DNA from 2 places in the Nocardioides jiangxiensis genome. Region 1 is predicted to be linked to the other one. Evidence: predicted binding sites of a transcription regulator. Region 1 holds the regulator's gene; the other holds the start of a gene.
What was found. Region 1 encodes LexA, which represses DNA repair genes until DNA is damaged. Its sites were predicted from a motif close to TCGAACANNTGTTCGA; they were not measured.

Region 1 (14,100 bases):
TCGATGTCCGGGTGGTCGACGTCGAGGACGACCATCTTGGCCGCACGACGCGTGGCGCCGCCCGACTTGATGGTGCCGGCAGACGCGTCGGCGCCACGCATGAAGGAGACCGGGCCGGAGGCGGTGCCGCCGGACTTCAGCAGCTCCTTGGAGGAGCGGATGCGGGAGAGGTTGAGGCCGGCGCCGGAGCCGCCCTTGAAGATGAAGCCCTCCTCCTTGTACCAGTTGAGGATCGAGTCCATCGAGTCGTCAACGGAGAGGATGAAGCACGCGGAGACCTGCTGCGGAGCGGTCGTGCCGACGTTGAACCAGACCGGGGAGTTGAAGGAGAAGTACTGGTTGACCAGCAGCCAGGTCAGCTCCTCCTCGAAGACCTTCACGTCGGCCTCGGAGGCGAAGTAGTGGAAGTCGCGGCCGGCGGCGACGTACTTGCTGACGACGCGGTCGATGAGCTGCTTGAGGCTCTGCTCGCGGTTGTCGGCGCCGACGGCACCGCGGAAGTACTTCGTGGTGACGATCGTCGAGGCGTTGACGGACCAGAAGTCCGGGAACTCCACGCCACGCTGCTCGAACACGGTCTCGCCGGTCTTCCAGTTGGTCTGGACGACGTCGCGACGCTCCCAGTTGATCGCGTCGTAGGGGTGCACACCCTCGGTGCTGAAGACGCGCTCCATCTTCAGGCCCTTCCCGGTTGCCTGCTGTGCGGCGGAAACCGTCTCGGTCATCGTCTCTCCATTTCCCATGATCTGCCGGCGTGATGCTTCTTGGCTGCTGCTGCGTACTGCTGGTGCTGCTGCGTACTGCTGGTGGTGCTGGTGCTGCTGGTGGTGCTGGTGCTGCGTCGTCTGGAGGCCCGGCAACAAGCTTCCCCACTCGATGCCGGGCCGGTCTGTGTCACCCGCTCGGGGTGAGGTCCTTCTCGAACGCCGGATCAGCGGCCGCCCTCTCCAGACGGAGGGCGTCGATCTCCTTGGCGAAGTCCTCGGCGGACTCGAACGCGCGGTAGACGCTCGCGAACCGGAGGTAGGCCACCTCGTCGAGCGCCCGTAGCGGGCCCAGGATCGCGAGGCCGACCTCGTGCGCCGGGAACTCCGCCTGGCCGCTGCAGCGCAGCGCGTCCTCGACGTCGTGGCCCAGGCGGGCGAGCTGGTCCTCGGTGACCGGACGGCCCTTGCAGGCCTTCCGGACACCGCTGATCGCCTTGTCGCGGTTGAACGGCTCGGTCGCGCCGGAGCGCTTGCTGACCATGAGCTGCATCTGCTCGACCGTCGAGAAGCGGCGGTCGCAGGCGGGGCAGACCCGGCGGCGGCGGATCGCGGCGCCGTCGTCAGCGACTCGGGAGTCGAGCACGCGGGTGTCGGTGTTGCGGCAGTGTGGACAGTGCATCGCTCGGCTCCCCTCGTCCGTCGTCTTCGCGCCTGGCGCCTGTGGATTGCTGTGGATAAAGGCGCCCTGGCTGTTGATGGCGCCGGTCACACCTGTTGACTACATGTGGAGAACCACAACGGTGTAACTACTAGATGTAGTGGTAACCGTACGTCGCGACCACCAGCGCCGCAAGCCGCCTCGTCGCCACGGGCGACGCGATCGGCGTGTCGGATGTGGTCCAGGTCGCAAAAGCGCAGGTCAGCACGGAAGAGCCGGTTTCCGGCGCCGAAATCGCAGCTCGGCGTGTCGGGCGTGTCGTCGATTGTTGGTCATGCGGAACGCCCTGCCGTGACAGAATCCCCGCGTGACGAACGGGTCGAAGCACGCAGGCAGCCGCAAGGCTTCCCGCCGGGCTCGCCCCCGCCGCTCGCTCGACACGCGCGTCGCGAAGTACGCCGTGGCCGTCACCCTGTGCGTCGTCGCCTGGGGCTACCTCGTGTGGGCCGCCATCGACTTCGGCGCGACCGCTCGCGGCGGCAACGGCGCCGCGTGGTTCTTCCTGCTGCTCGCCTGCATCGGCGCGGCCTCCTGTCTCTTCGCCGGCCTCATGCTCGGCGTCCGGCTGCTGACGGTGCTGGGCATCCTCGCCCCACCCGCCGGCTCCCCCGACGCCCCTGCGCGGCCCGCCGGCGGACGTCGCGCCGCGCGCTGATCCGACCGGCCGGCCGCGCCGAGCACGTGACGCAGGCCTCGAATCTTTTTTCGAACAGAGCCTTGCGTCATTCGAACACATGATCTAACTTCGATCACGTGTTCGATCGAACGTCTGATCGATCTCCCGACCGGAGCCGTTCCCCCGGTTGTGTCGGGGGCCCTGACTAGACATTCGCTCGTCACCCCGACCGACTCTTCCCCGGAGGTCCCCGATGAGCACGATCAGCTTCGCCCCCACGTTCGAGATCCGTCCCGCCCGCACCGGGCCGGCACCCGCAGGCCAGCTCCGGCTGACCCGCCGTGGCCGCCTCGTCGTCTTCATGGGCGCCGTGCTCGTCGTCTTCGCGCTCGCCTTCGTGATCATGGGCGGCTCGAGCGCCTCGACCGACGCGGGCGGCTCGCCGACCGCGACCGAGCGCATCGTCGTGGCCCCGGGGCAGACCCTCTGGGACATCGCGTCGGCGCACAGCGACGGCGACGTCCGCGCCACCGTCGACGCCATCGAGAAGCTCAACGCCCTCGATGGCGCGATGCTCTACGCCGGCCAGGAGCTCTACATCCCGGTCGACTGACACAGACTGCGGCCACCACTGGTGGGTGGCCGCCCAGGTTCCCGCGCGTCGCCTCGACCCCGGCGCGCGGGATGGGGAAGACGCGGGGCGGGCGCTGCAAGGGAAGGCAGCACCCGCCCCGCCTCACATTTCAGCCCACGTCGGGGCGACACGCGGTTCGAACACATGTTTGAAGCCGTGCGTGATCACGACTACGTTGGACCCATACCGACCAGCCCTCCACGACGTAAGGCGCAGACGATGGCGACTCCTCCTCGCAAGGTCACCGAGCTCCCCGACGGTCCTGCTGACGCGACCGGCCTGACGCCGCGGCAGCAGCGCATCCTCAACGTCATCCGCGACGCCCTCGAGGCGCGCGGCTACCCGCCCTCGATGCGCGAGATCGGCGACGCGGTCGGCCTGACGTCATCCAGCTCGGTGTCACACCAGCTCAAGGTGCTGGAGCAGAAGGGGTTCCTCAAGCGCGACCCCAACCGGCCGCGTGCCATCGAGGTCTTCCTGCCCGAGGTGCTCGCTGCCCGGCGTTCGATCGGCGCGGCCGAGGAGGTCTCCTACGACGAGACCGGCATCGGCGACTCGGTGCCGGCCGCGACCTACGTGCCGGTCGTGGGGCGCATCGCCGCCGGCGGCCCGATCCTGGCGGAGGAGCGCGTGGAGGACGTGTTCCCGCTGCCGAAGAGCCTGGTCGGCGACGGCACGCTCTTCCTGCTCGAGGTCTCCGGTGACTCGATGATCGACGCCGCCATCTGCTCCGGCGACTACGTCGTGATCCGCCAGCAGCCCACCGCCACCAACGGCGACATGGTCGCCGCGCTCCTCGACGGCGAGGCCACGGTCAAGACCTTCAAGAAGAAGGACGGCCAGGTCTGGCTGATGCCGCACAACGACGCCTACGACCCGATCGACGGCACGCACGCGTCGATCCTCGGCATCGTCACCGCGGTCCTGCGCCGCGTCTGACACGCTGGGGCCGTGACGCCCCGACGCTTCCTCACTGCCCTCGTCGCGACCTCGGTCCTGGCGGGGGCAGTGGCATGTGCACCACGCGACGACGCCACCCCTGGCCTCACCACGCACGCGTCGACGCCCAGCTCGACGGCCTCGGCCAGCTCCGACCTCGACGCCCTCGCCTCGTCGGCGGCGGCTGCGGCGTCATCCATCAACGCGCCCCTGCCCGGCACCGTGCCGCCCACCTGGCTCGGCACCCGCCCCCTCCCCCTCCGCGCCGACGGCTACGGCATGGTCCGGACGACACCGAAGGAGCTGCGCGAGCGACGCTTCACGCTGCCCGACACCGTGGCCGAGCTGCCCGGCTCCGGCTTCGCCGCGCGCATCGTCGCGCCCGCGCCGGCCGACGTCATCGCCCGCTCGACGTGGCAGCCCGGGTGCCCCGTCGGCAAGGAGGACCTGGCCTGGGTCCGCCTGACCTTCCGGGGCTTCGACGGCGCCCGCCACACCGGGGAGCTCCTGCTCAACCGGTCGGTGGCGGCGCCGGTGGCATCGGTGTTCCGGGAGCTGTGGCGGCAGCGCTTCCCGCTCGAGGAGATGCGGGTGACCACGCGGGCCGAGCTCGACGCCCCGCCGTACGGCGACGGCAACGACACCAGTGCCTTCGTCTGCCGTCCGGCGGTCGGGTCGAGCCGGTTCAGTGAGCACGCCTACGGCCTGGCCGTGGACGTGAACCCCTTCCAGAACCCCTACACGAAGGGCGACCTCGTCCTGCCCGAGCTGGCCGGCTCCTACGTCGACCGGGACCCGCTCCGGCCGGGGATGCTGACGCCTGGGGCGATCGCCGCGTTCGCCCGGATCGGGTGGGAGTGGGGTGGCGACTGGCACACGCTGAAGGACCGGCACCACTTCAGCCTCCACAACCGATGACTATTACTACCTAATGGTAGCAATGCGTCGCGAACCGGCGTAGAGTCGGCGCCATGGTCGACCAGCACACCTCCCCCGGCACCCCGGCCGAGTGGCATGCGCCCGAACCGGATCCGGCGGAGCTGACCCACGCCATCCACGAGGGACTGGGGCTGCTGGCACTGCCGATGGCGGTGCTGCTGATGTTCGGCGCGTGGTCTCCCACGGTCTTCGTGTGGGCACCTACCTCTCCGCTCGCAGCCGCCGTCACGGCCGCGGGGTTCCTCGCCGCCGCCGTGCTCGCGGTGGCGGGCCGCTCGGCCGGCCGCCGGGCCGTCGACCTCACCTCCGTCGTCGTGCTCGCCGGCCTTGTCGGACTGGCGGTGACCACCGCACTGCACCTGCGGGAGCTCGGCCGGATGGATCCCCTCGGCCCGCTGACCATCAGCCGCACCATCACGCTGGGCTGGGTGCCCGCGATGGTCGTCCTGCCCGTCGTGCTCGTGCGCTGCATCCGCACGGTGCGCAGGGCCGGCCTGCCACCACGCGGACCCTCCTGGCTGCTGCGCGTCGGCGGCACGGTCACGGCAGCACCGCTGCTCGGGCTGGCGCTCGCCAGCCTGGTCGACCCTGCGCGCACGGTCACCTAGCTCCCGTTCGAGGCCAGCCCGCTCGACGTACGCGCGATGGCGTCGATCCAGCTGGCGATCGCCGTCGGCATCGTCCACGCGATGTGGCGTGCGGCCCCGCGCGATCTCGGCGGTGCCCTCCTCGCCCTCGGCACGTACGTCGTCCTGGTCGCCGGCGCCACCGTCGTGTTCCGCGACGACCTGACGAGCGACAGGAACAGCCTGCTCGTGGGCGCGGCATGGCTCGCGCTCCTCGCGGGCGTCACCGTGGCCGGCTTACTCCTGCGGGTGACTGACCGAGACTTCCCCGAGGTCTTCGCCGCGCCGGAGCTCGCACCGGCGGCGGACCACGGCTTCTACGGGCCCGGCTCCGTCACCTGGAAGGTGTGGAGCTACCCGACCAGCCTCACGATCGGCTTCCAGCGCGCCGTCGTCATCGAGGAGCTCGACCCGCACCTGGTCGCCGCGGTCACGAAGACCCACGGCATCTACGACCGGCCCCGCACCCGCTACGACCGGACACTGCGCTACTTCGCGATGGTCGCGTTCGGCGACACCCGGTCGACGACCAAGGCCGCCGACGTCCTGGTGCGGATCCACGCCAAGGGGATCGGCATCGACCCGGTCACCGACACCCGCTACGACGCCAACGACCCAGACTCCCAGCTCTGGATCCTGGTGACGGCCTGGCACTCGATCCTCGCGGCGTACGAGCGCTACGGGCCGGGGCGGCTCTCGGCAGCCGACGAGGCTCAGTACTGGGCCGAGTGCGCGCGGGCGGCCGAGCTGCAGACCTGCGACCCCGACCAGGTGCCGCGCAGCCGCGACGAGGTCCGGGCGTACTTCGAGGCGATGCGCCCGCAGCTGATCGGCTCGGAGTACGCGCGCGACGCGATGCGCCACCTCCTCCAGGCGGAGGTGATGCTGCCCCCGATGTCGCGGCTGCTGTGGCCCCTCACCTTCGTCGTCACCCGTCTGCTGCGCCGCGGCACGCTGGCGACCATGCCCGTGTGGATGCGCGAGGTCGTCGACCTCCCCGTCAACAGGTACGCCGACGCGGCCGTGCGGCCACTCCTCTGCGTGATGTTCTGGGCGGTCAGCCTCAACACGGCGGTGCAGCTCCTGCTGCTGCGGATCCTCTCCCCCATGACGCTGCCGATCGCCGGACCGGTCCTGCGCAGGATCGAACCGCTCGAGGCCCGCACGATGACGCCCCGCGAGGCCCAGGCGGCGTACGGCTTCGAGCCGCCCGCGGCGGCGCACGCCGACTTCCGCGCCACGCAGGTACGCCGGGTCTTCACCGAGGGCGCGGCGCCGCAGGAAGACGGCATCCTCGAGTCGCAGCCGATCCTCGGCAACATCGACTGAGCGCGACCGAGCGCGACTGAGCGCGCCGAGACGAGGCTCGTGCCGGGCACGGGCCCCGTCTCGGCGCGGCACAAGCCCCGTCTCGGCGCGGCACGGGCCCCGTCTCGGCGCGGCACGGGCCCCGTCTCGGCGGGCAGGGTCAGCGGCCGGCGAGGCGCTTCAGGGCGCCGCGGACCATCTGCGGGTCCACGGTGGGCCACATGGGCGGAAGGGACGCCCGCAGGAAGCCGCCGTAGCGTGCCGTGGCCAGCCGCGGGTCCAGGACCGCGACGACGCCCCGGTCGCTCGAGGTGCGGATCAGGCGACCGGCACCCTGCGCCATCAGCAGCGCGGCATGGGTCGCCGCCACCGACATGAAGCCGTTGACACCCGCCTTGTCGGCAGCCTTCTGCCGCGCCGACATCAGTGGGTCGTCGGGGCGCGGGAACGGGATCCGGTCGATCAGCACCAGCGTGCACGTGTCGCCCGGGACGTCGAGTCCCTGCCACAGCGACAAGGTGCCGAAGAGCACGGTGTGGGGGTCCTCGACGAACTGCTTGGCGAGCTCCGGGAGCTGGGCATCACCCTGGGCGAGGGTGGTCAGGTGAGGCAGCCGCGTGCGCACCTCCTCCGCTGCGGCATCGGCCGCCCGCTTGGAGGAGAAGAGCCCCAGCGTGCGCCCGTCGGCGGCATCGATCAGCTCCACGATCTCGTCGAGGACCGCGGGCACCAGGCCGTCACGGCCCGGCTGCGGCAGGTGCCTGGCGACGTACAGGATGCCCTGCTTGCCGTAGTCGAACGGCGAGCCGACGTCGAAGCCGCGCCAGGGCTGGACTCCGTCACCGCGAGGCGGCGCCTCCGCGCCGTCGGCCACCCGCTCGGTCGGCTTGAGGCCGAGGGAGGACGCGACCACGCCGAAGTCGCCGCCCAGCATCAGCGTCGCGGAGGTGAAGACCACGGTCTTGTCCGCCAGCAGCTTGTCGCGGATCTGGCCCCAGACCTGCAACGGCGCCAGGCAGAGCTGCGGGCCTCCGTGCTGCGGGAGCCGGTCGTTGCGCCAGAGCACGTCCGACTCGAGGTCGGCCGCCATCCGCTCGGCCACGGCGAGGACGTCGCCGACCATCGCCTTCGCCTGCGTCCTGGCGGCATCGGCGTCGTCGCCCGCCTTCTCCTTCGGGAACGCCGAGACACACGCGCGCGCCGCGTCGCGCACCAGCGCCAGCGCATCAGCCAGCTCGACCGGCATCCGCTCGATGCGACCGGGAGCGAGCTCGGAGATCGCGTCCGCGAGGGCGTCGGCAGCATCGAGGAGCTCGTCCGCCTCGCGCCCGTCGACCTGGCGTGCAGCACGCCGGCCGGCCCGCTCGACATCGCCCGGCGCCAGTTCCGAGGACGCTGCCTGGGTCACCCGCGCAACGAGCTCGTGCGCCTCGTCGATCACCACCGCGTCGTACTCCGGGATCATCGGGATGCCCTCGATGGCGTCGATCGCGAGCAGGCTGTGGTTGGTGACCACCAGCTGCGACGAGGCGGCCTTCTCCTTGGCGCGCTCGGCGAAGCACTCCTCGCCGAAGGCGCACCTGGCCTTGCCCAGGCACTCGCGCGCACTGACGCTGACCTGCCGCCAGACCCGCTCGGTGTGGCGCGGCGCGTTGTCGCGTTCACCGGAGAGGCCGCGCTTGGCCTCGTCCTCGGCCCACTCGCGCAGCTCGATGACCTGCTCCCCCAGCGACCCGACGGGGGCCTCGACGAGCACGCCCTGGTCGTCCGGCACGCCCTCACGGATCCGGTGCAGGCAGGCGTAGTTGGAGCGGCCCTTGAGCACGGCGTAGGAGGTGTCGATGTCGCGGTGGTGGCCGATCGCGTCCATGAGGCGCGGGAGGTCGCGCTCGACCAGCTGGTGCTGCAGCGCCAGCGTCGCGGTCGCGATGACCACCCGGTCGCGGTGGAGCAGTGAGGGCACCAGGTAGCCGAGTGACTTGCCGGTGCCGGTGCCGGCCTGGACGAGCAGGTGCGTCTGGGACTCGAGCGCCTCCGAGACGGCCTCGGCCATGGCGACCTGCCCCGGGCGCTCGGCACCGCCGAGCGCGCTCACGGCCTCGGCGAGGACCTCGCGGACTCGGGAAGCGGGAGCGTCAGGCACCGGAGAAGCCTACGGGTCGGCACCGACATGCAGTCGCCCGCCCTCACCGGGCGCGCTCCGCGTGGAGGGCGCGCCCTTCCCTCGTCCCCGCTACTCGCCGAAGCAGGCCTCGCCGCTGTCGAGTCCCTTGCCGTCGCAGCCCTTCGCACCGGGTACGACGTAGCCCTGCATCGCCGGTGCGTTGTTGAACGACGTGATCGTCGTGCCGTCCGGGAAGACCACGGCGACGAAGCCGCCGTGCGGGAACTGGGCGCTCGGCACGAACGTGTCCGTGGCGATGTAGTACGTGCCGACCACGCCACCGCTGGTCGGGTCCTTCTGGGTCTGGATGCAGTCGTGGGCGGCAGCCGGTCCGGCTGCCAGGGCGACCGACGCGAGGGCACCGGCCGCGAGGCCGGCACAACGGATCAGGAACATGGCAACTCCTGGGAGGCGACGGGTCTGGACCCGACCACGCTCGTCCTCCGGACGGACGACGCGCCAGCACGGCGCGTCACCTCTGGGGCACGTGGCCCGCAGCGGCGGTGGACGCGACAGCGGCTGCTGGGGTTGACCACCCCAGCAGCCGCCGCCGTCGTTCAGGAGAGCGTCAGCGAGGTGTCGTCCACGACGAACGACGTCTGCAGCGAGAAGTCCTCCGACTCGTTGAAGGAGAGCGTCACCGTCTGCCCGGCGTACGCCGAGAGGTCGAAGCTGCGCTCGACGTAGCCGCCGCCCTTGTTGCGGTTGGAGTACGTCGCCAGCGTCGTCGAGCCGACCTTCACCGCGAGCTTGTCGTAGGTCGCCCAGGTGCTCTCGGCACTGTCGATGGAGAGCCAGAACTTCAGCGTCGCCTTGCAGCCGGCCGGGATCGTGACCTGCTGCGACAGCGTCTCCGTCGAGGTCCGGCCGTTGCCGCCGAGCCACGCGTCCCACGCCCCGGTGTGCGCCGGCTTGGTGGTGCTCGCCGTGATGACGCCCGTGCTGGCCGTCCACGGGGCCGCGCTGCCGGTCTCGAAGCCGGGGTTGCCGAGCTTCTGGCCGGTGCACGGGGTCGGCGCGGGCGCGACGTTCCAGGTGAAGGTGGCGGAGCCGGCGGCACCGGTGGAGTCCTTCGCCGTGACGGTGGTGCTCACGGCGCCGGCGGCGGTCGGCGTGCCGCTGACCAGGCCGGTGGCTGCGTTGAGCGAGAGGCCCGCGGGCAGGCCGGTGGCGGACCAGGTCAGCGTCTCAGCGGCGGCGGAGTCGGTGGCCCGGAGCTGGAGCGACGACGGGCTGCCGACGGTGGCAGCCTGGGCGCCCGGGTCGGTGACCGTCACGGTGTTGGCCGGCGGCGGCGTCACCGACGTCGTGGCACTGATCTGGTAGTTGCCGAGAGAGGCGTAGTCGCTGTACTGACCCCCCACCAGCGGGTCGCCGGTGCCGACGCCGTCGACCTCGGCGGTGTACGTCGCTCCTCCCGCCGGCAGGTTGCCGGTCCAGGTCGCGTCGAGACCGCTGGCCTGGGCGGTGGAGACCCGCGCGGCCGTGGGGTTCACCGTCGCGACGACGGCACCGGCCGCGTCCCGGATGGTCAGCTTCACGTCCAGGTCCGGCACGCCGTCGGCAGGCGTCACCGTGACCGTCGTGCTGCCCGAGCCGGTGACCGTGAAGTCGTCGACGTCGTCGCGCGTGGTGATGACGCCGTTGACCGGAGTGCCCGAGGCGAGCGCGGTCGCCGTGGCCGTGGTGTTGCCGTGGTCGTCCGCGCGCAGCGGCGCACCTCCGGCGATGATCGCGAGGTCGTCCTGCTGCTGGTTGGCGTCGGTGTACTCGCCCTTCGACCACTGGGTCACCGGCTGGTAGTAGCCGACGCCCATGATCGGGGCCCACGGGTTCGCGCCGGCGTAGTAGCCCTGCGTCGAGGTGCCGTCGTGGCTCAGGCCGAAGTTGTGCCCGACCTCGTGCGAGACGGCCTCGCCGACGGTCTTGCCGTCCGTGCCGACGCCGTTGGTGAAGACCCAGGCGGGCTGGTAGTAGCCGTGGTTGGCACCCGCGGTCGTGAAGACGTTGATGTACGCGACGCCGCCACAGCCGCAGCCGTCGTACACCGGGCCGCCCTTGGTGATCAGTGCCCGGGTGCCGAACACCTGGTCGGCGGAGTCGGTGCGGTCGATGGCCGCTGCACCGGGGTCGTGGGTGGTGACGTTGACGTCGAACGGCGCGTAGTCCTCGGCCACCGTCTGCCAGACCCGCTGGATCTGGGTGAGCTCGGCATCGGAGAAGCTGGTGTCGGCCGTCGCGTCGATCGAATAGGGCTCGGCGACGATGTCCGCGCCGTACTTCTGGTTCCACGCGGTGTTGGAGACGGTGTCGCCGGTGAAGTCGAGGTAGATCGTGCGGTTGGACCCGGGCTTCGACGCGAGATCGAACGTCTCCGCGAGCGGCCGGGGCGCGGTGGCCGAGGACACGGCTGCCTGCGCGGCCACCGGTGCCTTCTCCTCGACCATGTAGCGCATGCCGCAGGAGTCGAGCCACAGGTGGCTGTCCCGGGCCTCCCGGCTCAGCTGGGCCGTGGGGATGTGGTTGGCCGCCGCGGCCTTGCGGAGTGCGGCGGCGTCGCCGTGCGCCACGGCGGCCGCGGGCTGCGCGTGGTCCAGGACCTTCTCCGCACATCCCGCGCGTGCCGCGGCGCCGGTGGCACCGGCGGCGAACGCGCCACCCGAGGACAGCTGGACGGCCGAGGTCGCGGCGGTGACCGCGAGCAGCGACCCCACGGCGAGACGCCGTGTGAATGCAGACATGGTGAACCCTCCCGATAGGGGGCGGGCCCCTCTGACCCGCCCTCAGGGCGTCACCGGAGATCTCCCCGCCTCCCGAGACGCACTGCAATTCCTACCCGGCGGTAGCCAGTACGGCCATAGCCCCTTGGGGCTAGTACCCGTCTCACGGGTGCTGCAGGTTTCAACCAGGTCAGAACTGGACGGTCGGCGGAGCCTCCTGGCCCGCGGGGGCCTGGTAGAAGTCGCGCTTCGAGACGCCGGTGACACCCGCGAAGAAGGCCCAGGGCAGCGTCGCGATCGAGGTGTTGAGCGAGGCGGCGGCGTCGTTGTAGTACTGCCGCGCGAAGGAGAGCTTGTTCTCGGTGTCCGAGAGCTCGGCCTGCAGCTGCTGGAAGTTGGCCGAGGCCTTGAGGTCCGGGTACGACTCGGCCACGGCGATCAGGCGACCGAGCGCCTGGTTGAGGACCCCCTCGGCAGCTGCCTTGTCGGCGACCGAGCCGCCCTGCGCCGCCTTCTGCACCCCGGCCCGGGCAGCCGTCACCGCCTCGAGGACGCCGGCCTCGTGGGCGGCGTAGCCCTTGACCGTGTTGACCAGGTTGGGGATCAGGTCGGCGCGACGCGTGAGCTGGACGTCGATGCCACCCAGCGCCTCGTCGACCGCGACGTTCTGCGAGCGGAGCTTGTTGAAGCCGGTGACGAAGAAGGCCAGCAGCGCCAGCACGACGACGACCGCGATGATGATGCCGATGATCATGGAGTCCCCCTGGGATCGGTGTGAGTCAGTTCTACCAGTGACGTGCCGGCACAGCGGGGCTCACCAGGAGCCGCCGCCACCACCACCGCCACCGAAGCCGCCCCCACCGAAACCGCCACCGCCGCCGCTCGAACGGGCCTGGCTGGCCTGGTAGGCGCTGATCGAGGAGCTCACGGCGCTGTCGAAGCTGTCGAAGCTCCCCGAACCGAAGCCGCCGCCGTTGCCACCGACGTAGCCGCCGCCGTACCAGAGCGGCACCGGAGCAGCCGTGCCTGTCGCCGCCTCGTACTTGCGGGCCCACGCCTCCGCGCAGCCGAACGCGACCGCGAACGGCACGAACGCCGTGTACAGGTCCTTGCGCGCAGCGAAGTCGAAGCGCGACTCGGCGCTGTCGGTCGACAGCATGCGCCGGAAGCCGCCGGCCCGCGACCACGTGTCCCGGCCCGCCCGCGTCCGGTACGTCGTCGTCTCGGCGCGGACCAGTCCGACCGCGCCGATCACGAAGGCAGCCGACGGCCACGCGATGAGTCCGAACGCCGACGGCGCGACGAAGCCGGCCAGCAGCGTGACCAGGACAGCCAGGCCGAAGACCACGCGCAGCCACGGCACGTTGCGGGCCATCGAGAGGTTGCCGGACTCGATGCCCCACCGGCGCGCGGCCCCGGGCAGGGAGGAGACCAGGCCGGCCAGCTCCTGGCCTGCTCCCTTGTGACGGTCGACGTGGAAGCTGCCGCCGACGGAGGTGACGCCCAGTGCATGGCCCACCGTCCGGGAGATCTCGTCGAGCTCGGACCAGTCGCTCTCGGGCCGCTTGCCGACGACGGTCCAGGAGTTGTCCTCGTGGTGCTCGAGCTCCACGAAACCGCGTTCCCCGAGGTGAAGCAGGGTCGCGGAGAGGGCCGCCTTGGGCACGCGCTCGTTGGCGACGTACGCCGTCTGGACAGGGCCCAGCCCCGCCGGCGGCTCGAAGAGCACCGGGAAGCCCGGGTCGGACTCGCGGGTCGACCGCTCCACGAGGCGGCCGATGACGAGCGCGACGAGGCCGAGCAGGGCCAGGCCGATCGCCACCCACAGGTTGCGGCCGAGCACCACGTCCCAGCCGGGGCTCCACGGCAGCGTCGACCCGGCGGACGGCTTGGTGTCGAGCCGCGTGCTCAGGGTGACCGCCGTGTCCGGCGGGAGGGGGCCGACCTGCATGCGGACGGTGCTGCCGTCGGTCGTCACGTCGCATGCCACCAGCGCGACGTCGCAGCGCGCGTCGTGGGCGGCGGAGGGAAGGCTCACCGTGACCTCCGCCTTGCTGATCGGCATCCGCCAGCCGCCCGGCACGACGTCCCAGATGAGCTCCGAGCCGCGCGGGGTGCCCGACCAGCTGCCCTGGCCCGTGAAGGCACCGGGCGGTCGCAGCACGTCGTCGACGTCGTAGCTGATCACCCAGGTGTGGAGACCGGGCCGGAGCGTCGTGCCGGCGTCACCGATCTGGGCGACGCGGAAGCGCCGCCCCTGCTGCCACTGCAGGTCGACGGTCGCCGGAGCACCGTCCTGCGTGACCGCGATGTCGTGTGGCACGTTGCGCCGGTGCGGGTCAACGCCGTCGCCGACGTCCCAGAACCGGAAGATGCCGTGGCGACCGTCGGGCATGCTCACCTGCAGCGTCTCCACCGCGTGCAACGTGCCGCGACCATCGACGGTCAGCTCGACCTTGTAGTCCCTGATCGTGGCCGGGTCGTACGCCGAGCCGCCGCTGTCGGGCTGGCTGGCGATCACCGGCCAGGCGACGACCGCGCCGAAGGCGAGCAGCGACGCCAGGATCGTGAGCAGGCCGACCGACAGGTTGGAGAGGTTCTTCCCCCGCATGTCCGCGAGCATAACCACGCGCACCGACGTGCGGGGCGGGTCAGCCGAACCCCTCCAGGCGCCTCCTGGCACCCGCCCTCACAGCAGCGCCGCGACGGCCTTGCCGAACTCCTCGTGG
Region 2 (14,100 bases), on a different contig from region 1:
AGTCGAGGTGGTCGCGCCCGAGGTTCAGGAAGACCGCGACGTCGAACTGGACACCGTCGACGCGGCCCAGCACCAGTGCGTGCGAGGAGACCTCCATCGCGCACGCGTCCACCTTGCGCTCGCGCATCATCGCGAAGAGGCCGTGGAGATCGGGCGCCTCGGGCGTGGTCAGGGCGGTCTTGATGTCCTCGCCGTTGACCCGCGTGCCGACGGTGCCGATGACGGCCGCGGCGACCCCGGCGTGCTCGAGGGCGAGCTCGGCGAGGCGCGTCGTCGTGGTCTTGCCCTGGGTGCCGGTCACGGCGAGCAGCCGCAGGTCGCGGGCGGGCTCGCCGTAGATGCGCGCGGACACGGCGCCGAGCGACGCGCGGGCGTCGTCGACCACCAGCAGCGGCACACCGCAGCCGGCGGCGAGCTCGGCGCCCGCCTCGTCGGTCAGGATCGCGACCGCGCCGGCAGCGACCGCCTGCGCGGCGTACGTCGCCCCGTGGACGCGGGTGCCGGGCAGGGCGGCGTACACGTCGCCGGGCTGGATGCGCTGGGTGCTGAGCGAGATGCCGGAGACCTCGGCGTCGGCCCCGGGGTCCGCCAGGCCGAGCCAGCCCGCGACCTCTCCCAGCGGGGTACGACGGGGCACGCGGGGTCGCCCGACGGGCGCTTCGAACGGGATCGCGTCGCTCACGGCTGGAGGTTACCGGTGCCGCGGCCGCCCCACGTCGTCTCGTACGGCGTGGCGGTGGTGTCCGTCGGCGGGATGCCGTACTTGCGCAGCATGTAGCTCATGATCCGCTTGAAGGCCGGACCGGCGGTCAGGCCGCCCGCGCCGCCGTTGACGTGGCGCAGCACCACGTAGACGGTGAAGCGCGGGTTGTCCGCCGGGGCGAAGCCGACGAACGAGTTGTCGTTGAGGTTGTCGAGGTACTTGCCGTTCTCGTTGACCTGGGCCGTGCCCGTCTTGCCCGCGACCCGGTAGCCGGGGATCCGGGCGAGGGGCGCGGTGCCCTCCTCCGGGTCGAGCACCGTCTCCATCATCCGCGACATCTTCTCGGCGGTGTCCGCGCTCAGCACCCGCGTCGCGGTGGCCTGCGAGGTGCCGACCTTCACACCGGTGTCCGTGGTCGCGGTGCCCTCGATGAGGCTCGGCGAGACGCGGACGCCGCCGTTGGCGATGGTGTTGACCGCAGCGATCATCTGCAGCGGCGTGACGGTCATGCCCTGTCCGTAGGAGATCGTGGCCCGCTGGATGTCGCTCCACGGAGCAGCGGGCACCACGCCGGCGCTCTCGCCGCGCAGGCCGACGTTGGTCCGCTGGCCGAGGCCGAACTTCGCCAGGTAGTCGCGGATCTCGCTCGGCTCCATCGTCTCCGCCGACAGCGTCGTGCCGATGTTGGAGGAACGCGAGAGGACACCGGCGAGCGTCAGCTTCACCGTGCCCTGGCGCCCGTGGTCGTGGATCGGCCAGTTGTCGCGCATCAGCACGTCCGGCACGGTCAGCCGGGTCTCCGGCGTCGCGTGGCCGGAGTCCATCACGGACGAGAGGGTCAGCACCTTCTCGACCGAGCCCGGCTCGTAGGGGTCCTGCACGCCCTTCGAGCCGTAGTACTCCTTGTCGGTGGCCTGCGGGTCGTTGGCGTCGAACGACGGGTAGTCGGCGTACGCGAGGAGCTCACCGGTGTGGCTGTCCATGACGATGGCGACCCCGGAGGCCGCCTTCCAGTTGCGCACCGCGGCGGCGAGCGTCCGCTGGGTGAACCACTGCGCGTCGCTGTCGAGGGTGAGGCGGAGCGGCCGGCCGTCGCGCGGCTCGGTGATCTCCGCCTCGGACAGCGGGACCTGGCGGCCCTTCACGGCGATGTAGCGCGCCTCGCCGTCCGCGCCGGCGAGCTGCTTGTTGAAGGTGCGCTCGAGGCCGGCGAGCGGTCCGTTCTCGTCGTCCTGGCCGATGAAGCCGACGACGTTGGCCCCCACGTCGTTGAGCGGGTAGGCCCGGATCGGGTCGCGCTCGGTGCTGAGGCCCTGGAAGCCCTGGTCGGCCGCGTCGGCGAGGGCCTTGCGCACCTTCGTCGCCGGGATCCGGTGGGCGATGATCTGGTAGCGCTTGCCGTCGCCCGTCGTCTTCCGGAGCTTCTCCAGCGTCGCGAAGTAGTCGACACCGAGCCGGTCGGCGAGGAACTTCGCGAGCTGGGGGGCCTTCGGCGCCGTGAGGAACGGGTCGGCGATCACCATCAGCCCGTCCATGGAGGCGGCCATGGCCACGCCGTTGCGGTCCTCGATCTCGCCACGCGATGCCGGCAGGACGACCTGCTCGAGACCCTCCTTGTAGGCGATCTGCGAGTACGACCCGGGGTCGATCGCCTGCAGCTGCACGAGGCGCGCGCCGTAGAACGACAGGACGATGGCGATGACCAGGAAGCCGAACTTCAGGCGGAACTGGCTGCCGGGGCGGGGGTTCACGTGGGTCCTTCGGGGGTCAGTTGGTGCTGCTGACTCCATGAGAACCCACGCCGACGGCCTTCGCGGCACCACCCTGCGGCGTGTCGGTCTGCTTCGTCGTCGGCTTGGCCTTGACCTTTACCACAGTGCGCTCGGGGATCAGCGACTCGGGACGCGCCTGCGCCGGCGCGTCGATCGGCAGCTTGGTGGCCGGCTCGTCGCAGGCCTGGGTGACCTTGTTGGTCGCGGTGTCGAGGAACCGCGGGCAGACCGGCATCACCATGCCGAGGCGGTTGGCCTCCTCGCCGATGCGCTGCGGGTCGTTGAGCGAGTCGATCTCGGCCTGCAGCGCCTGCTGCTCGGAGCGGAGCTCGTCGGCGTGCGCCTGCAGGTCGGACTCGGCGAAGGAGTTCTGCTGCATCGTCGTGTTGAACAGGAGCAGGCCGACCACGCCCGCGAGCAGGATCGCGCTCACCAGCATCACGAACGGCACCTTCGGCGCACGCACACGCGTGCGCGGGACGACGCGCAGGCGGGCCCGCTCGACGGCCTCCTCGGCGATACGGGTGACGCGGACGCGGGACAGCTGCGGCGTGCTCATCGCTGGGGGCTCCTTCGGGGGGTGTCTGCATGGATGCGCTCGACGGCGCGAAGTCGGACGCTGGCGGCGCGGGGGTTCTCGGTGAGCTCGGGCTCGACGGCCTTCTCGGCGCCGCGCGTGACGGCCTTGAACGGCGGCTCCATCCCGGCCGGCACGAACGGGAGGTCCGGCGGGACGTCGAGGCGGGTCGCCTCGGTGAAGACCTGCTTGGTGATCCGGTCCTCGAGGGAGTGGTAGGACTCCACGACCACGCGACCGCCGACGCCGACCGCCGCGAGCGAGGCCGGCATGGCCCGGCGCAGCACGTCGATCTCGTCGTTCACCTCGATGCGCAGCGCCTGGAAGGTCCGCTTGGCCGGGTGGCCGCCGGTACGACGGGCCGGCGCGGGGATCTCGGCGTACAGCAGCTCGACGAGGCGCCCCGAGCGGGTCCACGGCTCGATCTCGCGCTCCCGCACGATCGCCTTGGCGATCTTGCGGGCGAACTTCTCCTCGCCGTACTGGTGGAGGATCCGCGCGATCTCGTGCTCGTCGTAGGTGTTGAGGACGTCGGCGGCGGTCATGCCCGTGCCGTCGTTCATGCGCATGTCGAGCGGTGCGTCCTCGGCGTACGCGAAGCCGCGCTCCCGGACGTCGAGCTGCATCGAGCTGACGCCGAGGTCGAAGAGGACGCCGTCGACGTGCGACAGCCCCTGGCCGGCGATCACCTCGAGGATCTCGTCGTAGACGGCGTGGACGCCGACGAAGCGGTCACCGAACGGCGCGAGCCGCTCCCCCGCCAGCCGCAGGGCGTTGGGGTCACGGTCGATGCCGATGACGCGGGCGTTCGGGAGGGCCTCGAGAACTGCCTCGGTGTGGCCGCCGAGGCCGAGCGTGCAGTCGACCATGACCGATCCCTCGCGCTGGAGGGCAGGGGCCAGGAGCTCGACGCACCGCTCGCGCAGGACCGGGACGTGGAGGGGACGCATCGTCAGATCAGTCCTCGCCTAGACCTGTCCGCGAGCGGCGATGAGGAGGACCAGAGCCATCGCGCATCCGATCGAGAGCCCCGCGGACAGCACCATGACGGCCAGGGCCTCGCGGGCCTGGTCGCGTACCCGCTGTTCGCGGGTGCCGGTGCTGGCGTTCATTGGTCTCGACCCTTCGGAATCCGGTTGGTGTCGTCGCGGAGGACGACAGCGGATTCGCCTGACCAGGTCCCTGCCCACTTCCGCGCTGAGGGGGAAGTTGTGGCCTGGAGCCGGGGAAGTTGCCCCAGGGCACGGGCAGAAGTGGGCACGAGACCTCGTCCTGCGAATCCGCTGTTCTTGTTTCTCTGGTGGTGCGTGGTGGTGGAGCGGGGATCAGATCCCCGGGAAGACCTCGTCGGAGAGCTCCGAGAACTTCTGCTCCTGCTCCTCGGAGTAGGAGGCCCAGGCCGTCGGGTCCCAGATCTCGATCCGGTTCATCGCGCCGATCACCATCACGTCCTTGCCGAGCGAGGCGTACTCGCGCAACACGGCGGGGATGGAGATGCGGCCCTGCTTGTCCGGGACCTCCTGCGACGCCGCCGCGAACAACATGCGGACGTAGTCGCGAGCTCCCTTGTTGGTGACCGGCGCCTCGCGGAGCCGGTCGGTCATGCCCGCGAAGTCCTGCATCGACCAGACGGTCAGGCATCGCTCCTGGCCACGAGTGACCACGAGCCCTTCCGCCAGCTGATCCCGGAACTTCGCCGGGAGGAAGAGGCGCCCTTTGTCGTCGAGCTTGGGGGTGTAGGTGCCGAAGAACATCCGTTCTCCACCCCTTTCCCCCACTCTTCCTCCACTGCGCTCCACATTACTCCACTTCCCACCACCGTCAACCATGTTGGAGGCGTTTCCCTCCCCTTTTCGGGAAGTGCCCCTCATCAGCGCTCGCAGGCTCCTGTCGACGCCGCGCGGGGCCGTCTCGCGCTACGTTGTGGGCGTGGGAGTGGCAGCTGGTGACCTCGAGACGGTCACGCGGGTCATGGCGCGGGTCCGCGCCAACATGGAGCGCGTCATCGAGGGCAAGCGCGAGGTGGTGGACACCGCGCTGACCGTGCTGCTGGCCGAGGGACACCTGCTCATCGAGGACGTCCCGGGCGTCGGCAAGACGATGCTCAGCAAGGCACTGGCGCGGTCCGTCGACGGCACGGTGAAGCGGATCCAGTTCACCCCGGACCTGCTCCCGTCCGACGTGACGGGCGTGAGCGTCTTCGACCCCGAGACGCGACGCTTCGACTTCCACCCCGGCGGCGTCTTCGCCAACGTGGTGGTCGGCGACGAGATCAACCGAGCCTCGCCCAAGACGCAGTCCGCGCTGCTCGAGTGCATGGAGGAGCGCCAGGTCACCGTCGACGGCACGACGCTCGCCCTCGAGTCTCCCTTCCTCGTGATCGCGACACAGAACCCCATCGAGATGGAGGGCACCTACGCCCTCCCGGAAGCCCAGCGCGACCGCTTCATGTGTCGCGTGGCGATGGGCTACCCGGTGCCGGAGGCCGAGCTGGCGATGCTCGGAGCCCACACGTCCGCCAACCCCCTCGACGAGCTGGAGCCGGTCACGGACGCCGCCGAGGTCAGCAAGCTGATCGAGATCGTGTCGCGGGTCCACGTCTCCGACGCCGTGGGCCGCTACGCCATCGACCTGGCGACGGCGACGCGCACCAGCCCCGACCTGCGGCTCGGAGCCTCACCCCGCGCGACGCTCCACCTCATCCGCGCCGCGAAGGCACGCGCCGCCCTGTCCGGCCGCGGCTTCGTGCTGCCCGACGACGTCCACGACCTCGCCGTGCCGGTGCTGGCCCACCGGCTGCTCCCGGGCGTCGAGGCCTCCCTCACCGGGCGGACGCCCCAGGCGGTGCTGACCGCGATCCTCGGTCGCGTCCCCGTCCCCGCCCCGTCCTGAGGACGTCGGTCGCACCATGGCGTCGCTGACCGCCCGAGGGCGCACCCTCCTCGCCGCCGGCATCACCGCCACCGTCGGCGGGGTGGCCCTCGGGCAGCCCTCCTTCACCGGGGTGGGCGTGCTCCTCACCGCCCTGACCCTGCTCGGCCTGGTGTCGGTACGCCGCGACCACCCGGTCAGCGTCCAGCGCACGCTCGAGCCGCGGTGCACGCCCACCGGTCAGCCGGCACACGTGCGCCTCGCACTCGCCGGCACCACCGGCACCGGACCACTGCTCCTCGAGGACCGCGTGCCGTGGGCGCTCGGCGTCCGTCCCCGCTTCGTGCTGCCCGCCGCCTCGGGCGCGTGGGAGACGGAGGTCGACTACACGGTCCGCTCCGACGTGCGCGGGAGGTTCCCCCTCGGACCGCTGACGGTGCGGGCCGTCGACCCGTTCGGCCTCGCCGTACGGACGCGGGTCCTCGAGGAGGAGAGCGACCTCATCGTGACGCCGGCCGTCCTCACGCTGCCGGCCGTCGGCCGCGCCGGGACCTGGACCGGCGCGGGAGACAACCGGCCTCGCGCGTTCGCCAGCGGAAGTGCCGAGGACGTCACCGTCCGCGAGTACCGCCAGGGCGACCCGCTCCGGCGGGTCCACTGGCGGACGAGCGCGCGCACCGGGGAGCTCATGGTGCGGCGGGAGGAGCAGCCGTGGCAGTCCCGCGCGACCGTGCTCCTGGACAACCGCGCCCGTGCGCATCGAGGTCACGGTGCGGCCTCGTCGCTCGAGGCAGCCGTGACCGCGGCGGCCTCGGTGGCCGCACACCTCGCCGCGCGGGGGTTCGTCGTACGCCTGGTGACCGCGGACGGGCCTCCGTCGGCAGACGGATGGCACGACGGTGCGACGGCCGCCGACGCGGACCGCATGCTCGAGGAGCTCGCGGTCGTCGAGCCCGCCAGCCGCACCACGATCGACACCGCGTGGCTCAGCACGGGCGCGCGCCACGGGATGCTCGTCGCCGTCCTCGGCGACGTGCGCGACGACGCCGCCACGCTCCGACGCCTGCTCCACCACGGAGCGCCGGCCGTCGCCCTGGCCCTCGACGTCGACCGCTGGGCCTCAGCTGGTGGCACGCCTCCCGGCGAGTCGCTCCGGGCCGCCGGATGGCGCGCCGTGACCGTCCGCCCCGACACGATCCTGGCCGTGGCGTGGCGCGAGCTGGCGGCGATGCCATGACCACCCTCCGCAGCCCCCGTGTCGCCGCGCTGGCCGCGGTCGCGAGCTGGCTCGTCCTGGCCTCCTGGAGCCGCCTCGGCGAGGACACCGCCGGCTTCGCAGGCCGCCTGCTCCTGGCGATCGCTCTGGTGTGTGCGGCCGGCGTCGGCCTGCGACGGATCGGCCTCGAGTGGCCGTTCGCCCTCTCGGGCCAGCTCCTCACCGCCCTGCTGGTCCTGCAGGCTCAGCTGGGGACCTCCTGGCTGCCCACGACGGAGTCGACGCGTCATGCCCTGCTCGCCCTGGTCCATGCCCTCGACTCCGCCTCACAGAACCCGTCACCGGTCGCCCGCGGCCTGCCTTCGATCGTGCCGCTCCTTCTCGCCGGCGGCGTCGCGGTCCACCTCGTCGTCGACCTGGTCGCCGTGTCGCTGGGTCGCGTACTGCCTGCGAGCCTCCCGCTCCTCGCGGCCTGGGTGCTGCCCGTCAGCGTCCTGGGCACCGCGTCGGGCGCGCTCCCGTTCCTCCTCGCAGCTGCCGCATGGGTGGCGCTGATCGCGACCCACGAGCAGGTCGAGCGCGGGCGCTGGGGGCACGTGGCCGCCCACGGCCGCTCGGCGACGTTCCGCTCGCTGCGGCAGCTCGTCGTCGTCGGCGGCGCGGCACTCGTGCTCGCCACCCTGCTGCCCGGCGTACTCCCCCACCGCGAGCCCTACCGCCTTGACGGGGACGGTCCCTCCGGCACGGTCCGCGTCGCCGACCCCGTCGCGGACCTCCGGCGCAACCTCACGCGCGGCACCGACATCGACCTGATGCGCGTCACGCTCGGCGGCGACGCGGCACCCCCGTCGTACGTGCGACTGACGGTGCTCGACGAGTTCGACGGGAAGGCCTGGCGGGCCGGGCCCCGCTCCTGGCCGCCGGACAACGGGGTCGACGGCACGTTCCCGGCCGCGCCCGCCCTCGGACTGCCGGGGCGGCGCGTTCCCTGGCACGTCACGATCTCGCCGGCCTTCGCGTCGGACTGGCTTCCGCTTCCCACCTGGACGGTCAAGGTGGTCACGGGCGACAGCTGGCGCTACGACAGCAACCAGCTCGACGTGCACCGGGCCGGCACCCCCGGCACCACGGCGGGGCTGCACTACATCGTCGACGAGTACCGCCCCCGGATCGACGCCGCCCGGCTGGCGAGCACGCCACCCGACCCGACCCGGCCCGCCGCCGACACCGCCCTGCCGTCCGCGCGTCCCGCCTGGGTCCGCACGCTCGCCCGGAAGATCACCGCAGGAGCGAGGACCAACTACCAGCGGGCCGTCGACCTGCAGGAGTGGTTCCAGCACGACTTCACGTACTCGACCGACACGGCGGCCGGGAGTGGCTTCGCCGCGCTCGGGGACTTCCTCAACCACTCCCGCAGCGGCTACTGCGAGCAGTTCGCGGCCTCGATGGCGCTTCTCGCCCGGGAGCTCGACATGCCGGCGCGGGTCTCCGTCGGCTTCCTGCGCCCCCGTCACGTCACGGGACTCACCTACGAGTTCAGCGCACACGACCTGCACGCATGGCCCGAGATCTGGTTCCGTGGCGTGGGGTGGGTCGGCTTCGAGCCGACGCCGACCAGCCACACCGGGACGCTCCCCGCCTGGTCACGGCCGCGCACCCAGCCCTCGCCCAGCACCAGCGCAACGTCGACGGCGACCCCGTCGGCGGCTCCCCGGCCGGGCAACAAGCTGCCGGACGAGGGGCCGGTCTCCACGAGGTCCCACGACGGTGGCGTCCCGCTCCCGCTGGTCCTCGGGACCGGGCTGGTGCTCGTGGCCGGACTGGCAGCCACACCGTGGTTCGTCCGGCGCCGGCAGCGGGCACGGCGGCTCGGCTCACCCGACGTCGAGGCGTGGTGGGCCGAGCTGCACGCCACGGCGACCGACCTCGGCCTCGCCTGGCCGGCAGGGCGCTCGCCCCGTGCGACGGCGCACGCCATCGCTCCGCACCTCGGGGCCGGGCAGCAGACCGCGGCGCACGAGGCGCTGGACCGTGTGGTCACGACGCTCGAGCTGCGCCGCTACGCCTCCGCCGGGACCGGCACGGCGACCAGCGACGACGTCGCGACGTGCAGCGACGCCCTCCGCTCCGCGTCCGAACGACGGGTCGCGCGACGCGCCACCTGGTGGCCGCGGTCAGTCCTCGGGGGTCAGCGCGGCGACGGACGGCTGCGCAAGGCCGACAGCGCGTAGGTCGCACTGGCGAGCATCACGAGGAACCCGCCGACCGCGACGGGCACCATCTCCGTCACCGCACCCGACATCAGCAGCGCCACACCGGCGACGAAGACGACGCCCGCGAGGATCGCACGCTGCCGAGCGGCACGGCGGAAGGAGCTGCCGCGCAGGGTCGAGGCGAACTTGGGGTCCTCCTCGCTGAGGGCGCGCTCCATCTGCTCCAGGAGCCTCAGCTCTTCTTCCGAGAGTGGCACGGGCCCTCCTCCCTGCGTGTGATCGTTCGTCTCCAGTCTAGGCAGGTCACCGCAGTCGGGGTACCCGCTCCGGGCATTTTTTCAGCGGCGCGCGACCAGGTGCACCTGGCTGGCGAGCGGCAGGAACTCGGGAAGCGAGGAAACCGCCCGCTCGAGGTCCGCCAGTGCCTCCGCGGAGCCCGGCTCGTTGTCGTGCAGCGCCCCCGGCACGAGGTCGCTGAACACGCGGATCGCCTGGCGTGCCGACGGCGTGAATCCTGCACCCTTGAGGAGCTCCTCGACCTCCGCAGCCGTGAACCGGCGGCCCGCGCTGCGAGCACTCGACGGCACAGCACCGGGGCCGCCCACGAGCAGGTCGCGCGCCTGCTGGAACTGTCCGGCCATCGCCCGCGCGATCACCGCCGCGTGACGCTGCGCGACCAGGAGGCTGAGCACGCCACCCGGACGCAGCACGGCAGCGATCGACGCGAGGGCAGCGGCCGGGTCGGGCACCATCTCGATGACCCCGTGACACAGCACGACGTCGACGCTCCCGGTCGGCACGAGGGCCGCCAGGTCGGCGAGGTCTCCCTGCTCTCCCGACACGAGGTCGGCGACACCGGCATCGCCCGCACGGCGACCGAGCGCCGCCAGGGCGTCGGGGCTCGGATCGATCACCCGCACCCGGTGCCCCTGCTCGGCCAGGCGCACGGCGAAGCCACCCGTGCCTCCGCCGATGTCGAGCACGGTCGCACCCGGGAACTCGTCGAGGATGTCTTCGAGGGCCGCCCAGAGGACGGTCGCGCGGCGATCAGTGCCAGCCATGGCGCCCACAGTAGTGGTGGCCCGCGCCCGGCTCACGCCCCGGCGCGCAGGGCGGGCCGGAAGACGATCTCCTCCTCCACCGAGGTGTGGGGCGCGAGGCCCAGGGCCTGCTCGACCACGGCCAGGAACCGGTCGGACTCGCGGACCAGGTCGTCGGCCTCGCGCTCCGTCACCGACCGTGCGGAGCCGGCTTCGGCCGCCGCACGCTTCGATGCGCCCGCAGCGAAGAAGGTCGCCCACTCCCCCAGCTCCGGCGCCACGGTGGCCAGCAGCACCCAGGCGTTCTTCTGCTTCCGCAGGCGCGGGTCCGGATGCGCCCGCGCGGCGAGCAGCGCTGCTGCCGCGCGGAGTGCGGCGACGTGGGCGTGCGCGTAGCGCGCCGGCGCGTCCGTGGTCATGATCGCCTCCCGGAGCGACTCGGCAGAGCGCTCGAGGTAGGAGTGCGTGGTGGCGGGCAACAGCATCATCGGCGGGGCTCCTTCGGTGGCGTCGACCCTCATCTGTTCGAACACCTGTTCGATGGATCTCACGCTACACCCGTCCCCCGACAGATGGCCGCTCCGACGGCCCCTAGGGTCGTGGTCATGATCGAGATCTGGCTGAACCCTGCGTGCTCGAAGTGCCGGACCGCCGTGTCCGAGCTCGACGCGGCCGGCGCGGAGTACACCGTGCGGCGCTACCTCGAGCAGCCGCCGACGGTCGCCGACATCGAGGACGTCCTCTCCCGACTCGGCGTGGAGCCGTGGCACATCGCCCGCACGGCGGACGCGAGGGGTCTCGGCGTCACGCTTCCCGAGCGCACGCCAGAGCAGCGTCAGGCGTGGGTGCAGGTCCTCGCGGAGCACCCCCGCCTCATCCAGCGGCCGATCCTCACCGCCTCCGACGGCACCACCGTGGTCGGCCGCGATGCCGACAGCCTGGCGAAGGTCATCTCCGCCGGCTGACCCGCTCCCGGCCCTGCTGGGCTTAGGTTGCTCGGGTGGACTCTCTCGCGATGACCTTCACCAGCGGCTGGGCCAGTGGCGTCAACAGCTACCTGGTCGTCCTCGTGCTCGGCATCGCCGAGCGGGCCGGCGTCGACGGCATCCCTGCGGTCCTGGGCCGGTGGGAGGTGCTGGCCGTCGCCGCTGGCCTCTACGTGACCGAGTTCGTCGCCGACAAGATCCCGTACGTCGACTCGACCTGGGACGCGGTCTCCACAGCGATCCGGCCCACGGTGGGGGCGGTGCTCGGCGTCCTGCTGGCCGGCGACGCGACCTCGCTCCAGGCCGCACTGGGTGGCGTGCTCGGAGGCGGCACGGCCCTCGCCTCCCACACGGTGAAGAGCGGGAGCAGGCTCGCGATCAACACCTCACCGGAGCCGGTGACCAACGTGGTCGCGAGCCTGGGCGAGGACGTCACCGTGCTGGGGGTCGCCGTGGTCGCCCTGCACCACCCCGTCATCGCGGCGTCCATCGCGGCGGTGCTGCTCGTCGTCGGTCTCGCGGTGCTCTACGTGGCGCTGAAGTACATCCGTCGGGGCTGGCGCCGGTGGAAGGGGAAGGACCGCCTCCCCGCGGCCGTGGCCTGACCGCTAGGTTCAACGCCCATGGCACGCATCGCAGTGATCGGCGGCGGCTTCGGTGGCACGGCCGCAGCGGCCCGCCTGGCCAAGCTCGGCCACGACGTCACCGTCCTCGAGAGGTCCGGGCGCCTCGGCGGCGCCCTCGGCACGGTCGAGGCAGACGGGTTCACCTGGGACGCCGGCCCGACGATGACGCTCCTCCCGGCCGTCATCCGCGACCTGTTCCGCAAGTCCGGGCGGCCGCTGGAGAAGGAGCTCGAGCTCGTCGCGCGCGACGTCATCCGCGAGCACTGGTTCGCCGACGGCTCCGTCGTGACGCTCCGCGGCGGGTCCCGCGGCGTGCAGTACGACGCCTTCGAGGAGCTCGGCGCCGGCCTCGGCGCCCAGTGGTGCGACCACGTCGCGTCGTACGCCGATGACTGGGAGGTGGTCCGCCGCGAGTACCTCGAGCGGCCGTGGCGCCCCGAGATCGCGAGCAAGGAGGTCGTCGCCCGCCTGCAGTCGCGCACCATGCTGGCCAAGCGGCTCAAGAAGGACTTCCGCGACGAGCGACTGCGCCTGGTCGCCGGTCACCCCTTCTTCATGGACGGCCACGACCTGCGCAACGTCCCTGCCTGGATGGGCGTCAACGCCTACGTCGAGCAGAACTTCGGCACCTGGACGACACCGGGCGGCATGGCCGCGCTCGCGGAGGCGATGGCCGACCGGCTCCGCACGCGTCGCGTGGACGTCCGCCTCGGCACGACGGTGACCGACATCGTCCAGCGCGAGGGCCGCGCCGTCGCCGTCGCCACGGACGCGGGCGAGGTCGACGCCGACGCCGTCGTCTGCGCGATCGACCCGCGCCTGGTCCCCGCGCTGGCGCCCTACGTCGTGCGGACGACGCCGGCCATCCCGGCGTACGCCGTCCACGTCGGACTGGACGGCGAGGTGCCGGACCTCGGGCCGGAGACCGTGTTCCACGGCGACCCGACGATCGTGGTCCGCACCGGCGGAACCGCACCCGCGGGCTGCCACGCCTGGACGCTCTACGGCCGCGGCCACCTCTCGGAGGACATGGTCCTCGCCCTCTCGCGGATGGGCGCCAACATCCGGGCCAACGTCGTCACGCGTGTCGACCGCACCCCTCGCGACCAGGTCTCCGCCCTCGCGAACTCCCCGCTCGGCGTGCTGTGGCAGGGCCGCGACACGCTCCGCCACCGCCTCGGCCCGCGTACGCCGATTCCGGGCGTCTACGCTGCCGGGGCCAGCGCCACGCCCGGTTCGGGGCTCCCCTTCGTGGGCCTGTCTGCGTCACTGGTCGCCCAGGAGATCGGCCCCGCCTGAGCCGTGCGCCGGCGTCCGCGGGATCGCTCGCGCGAGCGTCAGCGGGTCTGCTCGAGCGCCTCGAAGATCTCACGCGTCGCCTTGGACCGGTTCAGCGTGTAGAAGTGCAGGCCGGGCGCGCCGCCGTCGAGCAGCTCACGGCAGAGCTCGGTGGCGAGGCGGATCCCGTTGGCACGGATCTCCGCAGGATCGGTCAGCCCGTCGAAGGTCGCCACCACGTGCTCCGGCACGGACGTGCCGATCAGCTCGCCCTGCTTGGCGATCGCGTTGAGGTTCAGGATCGGCATGATGCCCGGCAGGATCGGCAGGTCGACGCCGTGCGCACGCACGCGCTCGACCAGGGCGAAGTAGTCCTTCGCGTCGAAGAACATCTGGGTCACCGCGAACTCGGCACCGGCCCGGGCCTTCTCGACCAGGACCTCGGCGTCGTGGTCCAGCGAGGCCGCCGACGGGTGCCCCTCCGGAAACGCCGCCACCCCGATGCTGAAGCCGCCGCGGCCCGCCGCGAGCTGGACCAGCTCGACCGCGTGCTCGAAGCCACCCTCGGTCGGGGTCCACTCGGCGCGCGGACCCTCCTTGGGGTCGCCCCGGAGGGCCAGGACGTTGGCGACGCCCGCGTCGGCGTACGCCGCCAGGATCTCGTCGAGGTCGTCCTTGGTGTGGCCCACGCAGGTCAGGTGCGCCATCGGGAGCAGGCTCGTCTCCTCGACGATGCGGCGCGTGATGTCCACCGTGCGGTCGCGGGTCGAGCCGCCCGCGCCGTAGGTCACCGAGACGAACGTCGGCCGGTAGTCCTC

Region 2: Q5722_RS13245 (SAV_6107 family HEPN domain-containing protein) is a predicted target of LexA. The motif match lies at 10,918-10,933, and genes of this name have one in related genera.

What each region holds. Positions count from the first base shown of each region.
Region 1 is NZ_JAUQTA010000001.1:921,387-935,486, forward strand. It holds gene Q5722_RS04565 (vitamin B12-dependent ribonucleotide reductase) at 1-725, opposite strand, end outside; gene nrdR (transcriptional regulator NrdR) at 895-1,386, opposite strand; gene Q5722_RS04575 (hypothetical protein) at 1,733-2,080, shown strand; gene Q5722_RS04580 (LysM peptidoglycan-binding domain-containing protein) at 2,295-2,654, shown strand; gene lexA (transcriptional repressor LexA) at 2,895-3,614, shown strand; gene Q5722_RS04590 (M15 family metallopeptidase) at 3,627-4,532, shown strand; gene Q5722_RS04595 (hypothetical protein) at 4,586-5,161, shown strand; gene Q5722_RS04600 (oxygenase MpaB family protein) at 5,198-6,508, shown strand; gene Q5722_RS04605 (ATP-dependent DNA helicase) at 6,648-8,630, opposite strand; gene Q5722_RS04610 (hypothetical protein) at 8,721-9,047, opposite strand; gene Q5722_RS04615 (putative Ig domain-containing protein) at 9,209-11,392, opposite strand; gene Q5722_RS04620 (LemA family protein) at 11,562-12,125, opposite strand; gene Q5722_RS04625 (DUF2207 domain-containing protein) at 12,186-13,982, opposite strand; gene Q5722_RS04630 (SGNH/GDSL hydrolase family protein) at 14,061-14,100, opposite strand, start outside.
Region 2 is NZ_JAUQTA010000002.1:384,929-399,028, reverse strand. It holds gene Q5722_RS13300 (UDP-N-acetylmuramoyl-L-alanyl-D-glutamate--2,6-diaminopimelate ligase) at 1-682, opposite strand, end outside; gene Q5722_RS13295 (peptidoglycan D,D-transpeptidase FtsI family protein) at 679-2,454, opposite strand; gene ftsL (cell division protein FtsL) at 2,471-3,034, opposite strand; gene rsmH (16S rRNA (cytosine(1402)-N(4))-methyltransferase RsmH) at 3,031-4,002, opposite strand; gene Q5722_RS13280 (hypothetical protein) at 4,021-4,164, opposite strand; gene mraZ (division/cell wall cluster transcriptional repressor MraZ) at 4,378-4,806, opposite strand; gene Q5722_RS13270 (AAA family ATPase) at 5,024-5,944, shown strand; gene Q5722_RS13265 (DUF58 domain-containing protein) at 5,961-7,160, shown strand; gene Q5722_RS13260 (transglutaminase TgpA family protein) at 7,157-9,370, shown strand; gene Q5722_RS13255 (SCO2097 family morphological protein) at 9,328-9,609, opposite strand; gene Q5722_RS13250 (class I SAM-dependent methyltransferase) at 9,691-10,413, opposite strand; gene Q5722_RS13245 (SAV_6107 family HEPN domain-containing protein) at 10,446-10,880, opposite strand; gene Q5722_RS13240 (ArsC/Spx/MgsR family protein) at 10,998-11,357, shown strand; gene Q5722_RS13235 (DUF4126 domain-containing protein) at 11,393-11,983, shown strand; gene Q5722_RS13230 (phytoene desaturase family protein) at 12,002-13,303, shown strand; gene metF (methylenetetrahydrofolate reductase [NAD(P)H]) at 13,342-14,100, opposite strand, start outside.